DNA from 2 places in the Rhizobium sp. NZLR1b genome. Region 2 is predicted to be linked to the other one. Evidence: riboswitches for the same ligand, from Rfam matches in the RefSeq annotation. Region 2 holds a riboswitch; the other holds the start of a gene.
What was found. A riboswitch is a leader RNA that binds a small molecule or an ion and turns the genes downstream of it on or off. The one in region 2 is predicted to bind cobalamin.

Region 1: another riboswitch for cobalamin. It lies ahead of HJB84_RS20865 (ABC transporter substrate-binding protein); the one in region 2 lies ahead of cobU (bifunctional adenosylcobinamide kinase/adenosylcobinamide-phosphate guanylyltransferase).

The regions. Positions count from the first base shown of each region.
Region 1 covers NZ_JABDWC010000015.1:96,428-100,635, reverse strand. The annotation lists gene HJB84_RS20870 (iron ABC transporter permease) at 1-764, opposite strand, end outside; gene HJB84_RS20865 (ABC transporter substrate-binding protein) at 770-1,786, opposite strand; cobalamin riboswitch at 1,960-2,216, opposite strand; gene blh (bifunctional sulfur transferase/dioxygenase Blh) at 2,472-3,752, opposite strand.
Region 2 covers NZ_JABDWC010000029.1:87,196-91,403, forward strand. The annotation lists gene HJB84_RS29275 (chloride channel protein) at 1-887, opposite strand, end outside; cobalamin riboswitch at 1,141-1,537, shown strand; gene cobU (bifunctional adenosylcobinamide kinase/adenosylcobinamide-phosphate guanylyltransferase) at 1,669-2,193, shown strand; gene cobW (cobalamin biosynthesis protein CobW) at 2,198-3,247, shown strand; partial or broken gene cobN (cobaltochelatase subunit CobN) at 3,252-4,208, shown strand, end outside.

The sequences.
Region 1 (4,208 bases), on a different contig from region 2:
GCCGTCAGGCCGAACAGCAGGATCTGGACGCGGCGCACGGCAATGCCGAGCGAGGCCGCCGCATCCGTGCCGAAGGAGAAGGCGTCGAGCGCCCTGACATGGGCCATGCAGATGACGAAGCCGGCAAGCGCGATCGGCACCGAGAGATAGACATCCGGCCAGCGCACGCCGCTGAGCGACCCCAGAAGCCAGAACAGGATGCCGCGCGCCTGCTCGGCATTCGCCGATGTCGTCACTATGTAGGAGGTCAGCGCATTGAAGAGCTGCGAGCCGGCGACGCCGCAAAGGATGATGCGCTCGCCGGTTCCCCCCGCACCCGTCGCAAGGAAGCCGATCAGCAGAAAGGCGATGACCGCGCCGATGAAGGCGCCGCTCGACAGGCCGAAAACACCGTAGCCGAAGCCGAGGATCATCACGCAGACCGCTCCCGTCGAGGCGCCGGCAGAGATGCCGAGCACGTAGGGTTCGGCCAGCGGATTGCGCAGCAGCGCCTGCAGCACGGCGCCACAGAGCGAGAGCGACGCGCCGGCGCTGGCCGCAACCAGCGCCCGGCTCAGCCGATAATCCCAGACGATGCCCTGGTGGATGCGGCTGAGCTCGAAATCCGTGCCGAACAGCCGGTTCGACACCGCCTCCGCCGTGGTCGCTAGCGGGATCGCGATCTCCCCGATCGAAACAGCGAGACTGATCATCAGCCCGAGAAGCAGAAAGGCAGAAATGGTGAGCGCGCCAAGCGCCCACCATCCGTGTTGTCTGACCGACATTGCCTTCACTGCGAGAGACCGAAGGACTTGATGCCGTTCGCCAAGGTCTCGATGCCGTCGATCGTACGGATCGTCGGGTTCATCGATTGCGCGTCCATCATCACGAAGTGCTCGTTCTTGACCGCGTCAAGCTCCTTGGTCACCGGGTCGTTCTCGAGAAAATCGATCTTGACCTTCGGATCGTCGGCGGCGTAGCGGCGCCGGTCCATGGTCGCCAACACGATAACCGCCGGGTTCACCTGAGAAATGGTTTCCCAGCCAACCAGCGGCCATTCCTCTTCGGTTGTCACGACATTCCTGGCGCCGATCGCCTTCAGGATATAGGCAGGCGCGCTGTTCTTGCCAGCGATGAAAGCATCGCCATTGACTTGCTTGCTGGAGAACCAGAAGACGATGGGCAGGTTCTTGCCCGATGCGCCTGATATCGACGCGACGGCATCCGCCTCGCGCTTCTTCAACTTGGAAATCAGCGCATCGCCGCGCTCCTTCACGTCGAAGATCTCCGAGAGCTCGGCGATCTCACGGTAGACCAGCTCCATCGTGAACAGCTCCTTGCGCACACCGTCGCCGCCATCGGTGTTGACCTTGGCGACGCAATCGGCCGGCGCGAGATAGGTATTGATCCCGAGATCCTGGAACTGCTCCCGCTTGCCGACGGAGCCCTGCGCGCCGACATGCCATTCGAACTCGGCCGCCACCAGGTCGGGCTCCCGCCCAACAACGGATTCGAAGCTCGGATCATTGTCGGCGAGACGCTTTATCTTGCTGTTAGCCTCGGCATATTGCGGCAGGACGGGACCGACCCAGACGGCCGTACCAGCAATCTTCTCGGCAAGGTCGAGCGAGAAGAGAATTTCAGTCATGCCCTGGCCGATCGAAACGATCTTCGACGGCGCCTTCTGGAACGTCACCTGCTGACCGCAATTGGTGATGGTCAAAGGATATTGGGTGGCGGCAAGGCTCGGTGCCGCAAGGCCGATCAGCCCGAAGGCAAATGTCATGGTGGCGAGAATCTGGCGCATGAAAAACCTCGATTGAAGAGAAAAAGCATGGTTATGCCGCACCCGCGGCCGAAGGCACGGTGATACGTGCGCTAACCGCAGGAGGCCCAATCGAGACGGATGCATGCCGAAATTCGGCGAAGGTTCAGAAGGTCAATCATGTCTGTTCCTTGTCCGGGCATCCCCGCCCGGTTGATTGGATCGTGATTGACGGCAGGTCTCCTGGCTTGCGGATATCCGTCGGTTCATCCGCCTTCCCGCGATATCTCGCAGTGGCAGGGCTATAAGCCCTTCAGAGATGGCCAGTCGCTGGCCACACCTGAGATGATCGACAATCCGCATACAGTTGCGGGGGCAGCCACGGTCTCGGTCCCTGCTGGGTCGTCCTTACCGTGTTCCCTATTAATCCCCTTGGAGTCATCTTCAGGGAACCGTCGCCCCCAGTTACGTCGCCTGCCCGCAAGACGTCAATGCCTATTGCGGAGGATTGGGTTCGTGCGGGTGAAAAATAGAGACGGAACGTAGGGGGCCTGTTGGCCGGTGTAATACCTGCATCCTCGCCTCCTCAGGATGAGGCTCTCTTGAGCGTTGGCGCCGCTTTCTCCCGTTCCCGCTGTCGTGAGCGCGGCATCCGCCAACGTCCCTGATGCTGATGTGCGCAGCCCGAGAGGGCGAAACCTCGAAGCACGCCGCACGCTACTTCTTGCTACAACGCATCCAGCGGTATCTTCAGATACCGCCGCCCATTTCCCTCCGGCTCCGGCAATCTGCCTCCCCGAATATTCACCTGTAGCGCGTGCAACATCAGTTTCGGCTTCGGCAGCGTGCGGTCGCGCGCCTGGCGCAGCGCCACAAAGCCGGCCTCGTCGATGCCTGATATATGCGGGTTACCGTTTTTCTGGGCGGCCACCTTGCTTTCCCAGCGCGCGTGGCGCCCGCCGGGCTGATAGTCGTGGCCGGAAAAGAGCCGGGTCTCATCGGGCAGCGACAGGATGACCTGGATCGAGTGCCAGAGGGCGCTGGCGCTGCCGCCGGGGAAATCCGTGCGCGCCGTGCCGGAATCCGGCGTAAATACGGTGTCGTGCACGAAGGCGGCATCGCCGATCAGATAGGTCACCGAAGCAAGCGTATGGCCGGGCGAAAACATCACACGGGCTTCAAGCCCACCGATCTCGAAGGTGTCGCCATCGGCAAACAGCCGGTCCCACTGCGAGCCGTCGGTTTCGAGTGCCGGCAAGTTGTAGATCTCCTTCCAGAGCACCTGGACGTCGGTGACATGGGCGCCGATCGCCGTCGGCGCGCCGGTCTTTCTCTTGAGGTAATGCGCGGCGGAGAAATGATCGGCATGCGGATGCGTGTCGAGGATCCACGCGACCGTCAGCCCCTCGCTGTCAATATGAGCGAGGATGGCGTCGGCATTCGCCGTTCCCGTCGCGCCCGACATCTCGTCGAAATCGAGCACCGGGTCGATGATGGCACAGCGTTTTGTCACCGGGTCTGAAACGACATATTGCACGCTGCAGCTGCGGGGCTCGAAGAAAGCCTTCACACCAGCCGCCTGCCCAGCCCGCTTTTCCAGCCAGCGGCGTGCGCCGGCAAGATCGAAGCCGAGTCTTTGGCCGAAGACCTCGACCTCTCCGGGCTGCATCCGCCCGTCGAGCACCTCTCCCAGCACATAGAGCGTCAGCGCCCGTGTGCCGCTCTTGCAATGAGCAACGACCGGCCCCTTCGCCTGCGTCATCGCCATCTGGAAAGCGCGGATATCGGCCTCGGTGATCTCGGCCCCTTTCACCGGCACGAAGCTGTAGGCGAGCCCCGCGGCAGCAGCAGCAGCCTTTTCCGCGGCATTGCCAGGCTGCCCCGGCTCCTCGCCATCCGGCCGGGCATTGATGACGCCGGCAAAGCCGTTTGCCGCAAAAGCGGCAAAGCCCGCGGCATCGGGCTGTCCCGTCACCGATATCAGCTCATTGACCCTCACGGATGTCATCGAAGCCCCCATGCTACCTGCATCATGCAGTATCGCATGTATATCGATACAATCTCACAAGTATATTGCCGAGCGCAAGAATAGCCGCCTGGCGTTCCCCGCGCCTGCGGCAAGTCCGCAAACCTGAATGATGCCGGCTACGCCATCGAAGCCGCCTTCAACCGCGCCTTCTCCCGCGCCTTCGCCATCCCGCCGGTCGCCTGGCGGGCGATGGCGCGGGAATAGAGCGAGAGTGGGCGTCAGACATCGAGCCGATAGCATTTACCTGGTCGGCAAAGCTTCCGCATCCTGCCCTTTTCCGCCAGCCCCGGCGCCCCCCAAGAGAGCCTCATCCTGAGGTGCCCCGAAGGAGCCTCGAAGGACGAGGCGGGCGCTCGGCGCGGCGGCAATATTGATGCGGAGCAGTGCCGCCGCGTGTCCTTCGAGGCTCCGCCCTGCGGGCTCCGCACCTCAAGG
Region 2 (4,208 bases):
AGTCCGACGACGATGCCGCCGAGCGCCGGGCGGAAGGGCGGGGCGATCGAGCTCTTGCGCGCCAGCTCCTCGACGAAGGAGACGCCCTGCATGATCAGGATGCCGACGCCAGCGCAGAAGCCACCGAGCAGCATAGCCGGGATATAATCGGCCGGCACGACTGCGCCGAAGCTGCCGATGTCGATGGTGAAATCGCCGTGGGTGAGCAGCCTTGCGATGAGGGTGGAAACCAGGGCCGAGACGACCACAGGGGTCAGCGAGACGATCGTATAGGTGCCGATGATCAGCTCGAAGGCGTAGAAGGCGCCGGTCAGCGGCGCGTTGAAGGCAGCGGCGATAGCGCCCGCCGCGCCGCAGCCGACGAGGGTGCGCAGATCGGAGCGGCGAAGCTGCAGCTTCAGGCCGAATTTCGAGGCGAGGCCGGCGGCAAGCTGGGTATAGCCGGCCTCGAGGCCGACGGAGGCGCCGAACCCGTTGGAAATCAGGTTCTGCACGGCAACGATGATGCTGTCGGTCAAGGACAGGCGGCCGCCATGCAGCGCATTGGCCTCGATCGGGTCAACCATCGGTTTCTTGCGCCGTTTCGCCAGTACGAACAGCAACAGGCCGAGCAGGACGCCACCGATGACGGGGGCAGTGAGAAGCAGCAGCTTGTCGTCGATCACCGACGAGCTCAGCCGCTCGCTGTCGTCGATGCCGAAGACCATCTGATGCAGTTGATTGGAGACGTAGCTCATGCCGGTGACGGCGAGACCCGAGGTGATGCCGACGACGGCACCCGCCAGCGACAGGCCGACCTCACTGCGGCGGGTCAGCGCCCGCAGCCGCCCCGGGTCGAAGAAAACACGCAGCGCTCGGAACCGGCGCCGATCCAATTTCATAAGCATGGCAAGACAACTAGGCAGGAAGAGGCCCGGTCAAGGGCGATGGCGCAGTCCGCTTGCAGTGCAATTGTGGCGAAAAGCCGGCGCCCTGGATAAATATTTGTGACGTAAGTATCTGATAAATGACGATGTTTTAGGTAGGGTAAGTCGTGTTGCTGGCGTTGCCTCGCCTGTCTAGCCACTGCCGGCCGTCGAGGGCGGTTGACTTCACCCCTGAGCTTGCCTAACCATCCCTCAACGGATGGTCACCTGACCATCCTCGGATATAACGGATGGTTCCGGATCGGTGTTACGCCTTCCGGATGAAAAGGGAATGTGACGGGGCGGACCCAAGCCGGGCGCCTTCATCACAGCCGACCCCGCGACTGTAGAGCGGTCAGGGTCTTCCATCCGGCATCGAGCCCTTCCGGCCGGCGGCTTGCAATAATGCAAGCGGGCGGGACGGGCGACATGCCGGAAAAGCCACTGGACATGCATGATGATCAACCGGGGTCGGACGCCTCTTAAGTCTACGAATCGTCCACCTTTTCATCGATGCAGCCGGGAAGGCGAGGCAGATCCGCTGGCACGATCAGGGCGACCGGTTTCCGGTCTGCCCCGATCGCGGCCGATAACCGCGAGCCAGGAGACCTGCCATCCCGTGCCGGGCGAGAAGCCCAACCCTGGGCAAGAGGCCCGCTGCCAGCACGGAGGTTGTCTTGGCTGAACGATTGAATTCGGCGCGGCCTTGTGCGGCGCGATCGAGTGGGTGGGGTGCGGCATCCCACCAAAGGGGCGTCTGCGCATGATGACCGCTCCCTCCAACACCGTCTTCATCCTCGGCGGCGCCCGTTCGGGGAAATCCCGCTTCGCCGAGTCCCTTGTCATTTCGATCGGCCTCGACCGCCATTATCTCGCGACCGGCCGCGCCTGGGATGAGGAAATGCAGGCGCGCATTGCCCAACATAGAGCCGATCGCGGCCCGTCCTGGACGACGCATGAAGAGCCGCTCGATCTCGTCGGCAAGCTTGACGCTATCGACCGCGAGGGCGGCGTCGTGCTCATCGATTGCCTGACACTCTGGGTCACCAATCTGATGATGGATGAGCGCGATATGGCGGCGGAATTTGCCGCGCTCACCGATTTTCTGCCGCAGGCGAAGGCGCAGCTCGTTTTCGTTTCCAATGAGGTCGGCCTCGGCATCGTGCCGGATAATCGCATGGCGCGGGAATTCCGCGATCATGCCGGCCGGCTGCACCAATCAATTGCGGCCAAGGCCGCCGAAGTCTATTTCATCGCGGCAGGCCTGCCGTTGAAAATGAAGGGTTAAGTTCATGAACCAGCAGAAAATTCCCGCAACCGTCATTACCGGCTTTCTCGGCGCCGGCAAGACGACGATGATCCGCAACCTGCTCACCAATGCCGGCGGCAAAAAGATCGCGCTCATCATCAACGAGTTCGGCGATCTCGGCGTCGATGGCGAGGTGCTGAAGGGCTGCGGCGCTGACAATTGCACCGAGGACGATATCATCGAGCTGACCAATGGCTGCATCTGCTGCACCGTCGCCGACGATTTCATCCCGACGATGACGAAGTTGCTCGAGCGTGAACAGCGGCCCGACCATATCGTCATCGAAACCTCGGGCCTTGCCCTGCCGCAGCCGCTGGTCGCGGCCTTCAATTGGCCTGACATTCGCACCCAGGTGACGGTCGATGGCGTCATTACCGTGGTCGACAGCGCGGCTGTCGCCGCCGGCCGTTTCGCCGACGACCACGATGCCGTCGAGGCGGCGCGCGGCGCAGATGAATCGCTCGATCACGAAAGCCCGATCGAGGAGTTGTTCGAGGATCAGCTGACTTGCGCCGATCTGATCGTACTCAACAAGACCGACCTGATCGACGCTGCCGGCCTTATCAGGGTTCGCGACGAGGTCGCCTCCCGCACGGTGCGCAAGCCGGTGATGATCGAGGCGAAAAATGGCGAGGTGTCGGCCGGAATTCTGCTCGGCCTCGGCATCGGCACGGAGGACGATGTCGCCAACCGCAAATCGCATCACGAGCTGGAGCATGAGGACGGCGCGCCGCACGACCATGACGAATTCGACAGCTTCGTCGTCGAACTCGGCCCGGTCGCCGATCCCGCCGGCTTCATTGCTGGCCTGAAGACGATTATCGCCGACCATGACGTACTGCGTCTCAAGGGTTTCGTCGATGTCGCCGGCAAGCCGATGCGCCTGCAGATCCAGGCCGTCGGCAGCCGCATCGACCATTATTTCGACCGTGCCTGGGCCCCGAGCGAAACGCGCGCCACGCGCCTCGTGGTCATCGGTCTGCACGAGATGGACCAGGACGCTGTTAGGGCGGCGATCGAGGCGCTGGCGTAATCCCATGCATCTGCTTCTGGCCCAACAGGGAACGATCAGCGACTGCGAGGAGGCGATCGACCTCGGGCAGACGCCGGGCGATATCGTGTTCCTGTCGGCCGCCGACAGCGAGCTTGCCGCCATCGCAGCCGCCCATCGCGAGCATGGGGCGGCGCCTTCGCTGAGACTTGCCAGCCTGATGAGCCTCAAGCATCCGATGTCGGTCGATACCTATGTCGAACGCACGGCGCGGCATGCCAGGCTCATCATCGTGCGTGCGCTCGGCGGTGCCAGCTATTTCCACTATACGCTGGAGGCGCTGCACGCGGCAGCGTCCCGCGCCGGTGCGCTGATTGCGGTCTTGCCGGGCGATGCCCGGCCGGATGCGGGGCTCGTGCCTTTTTCCAACGTTGATCTCGACGATATGAATGCGCTCTGGGCCTATCTGATCGAAGGCGGCGACGCCAATGCGCGCGGCTTTCTCGATTATGCCTCGGCGATGTTGTCAGGTGCCGAGAAGCCGGCGCCGGCAGTGCCTTTGATGAAGGCGGGCATCTGGTGGCCGGGGCGGGGGCTGATCGGGGTGCAGGAGTGGCGGCAGGTTGCCGGTTCGCATGTCGCGCCGCCTTCGTCCGTCGAGCAGGGGGGTATCCCACATTCGACGGAGGAGGTGGCGTTTGGGCCAATCGTCGCCATCAGCTTCTACCGCGCCCTCGTCCAGAGCGGCGAGACCGCCCCGATCGAGGCACTGGTCGAAGCGCTGGCGGCGCTCGGCCTGCGGCCACTGCCGGTTTTTGCCTATAGCCTCAAGGACCCCGTCTCGACAGGTATTCTCGAAAGCGTGTTTGCGGCACTGAAACCCGATGTCGTCATCAACACGACCGGCTTTGCCGTCTCGGCACCAGGTGCTGACCGGCAGCCGACGGTGCTGGAAGCGAATGGGGCGGTGGTGCTGCAGGCGATCCTGTCGGCCTCGTCGCGG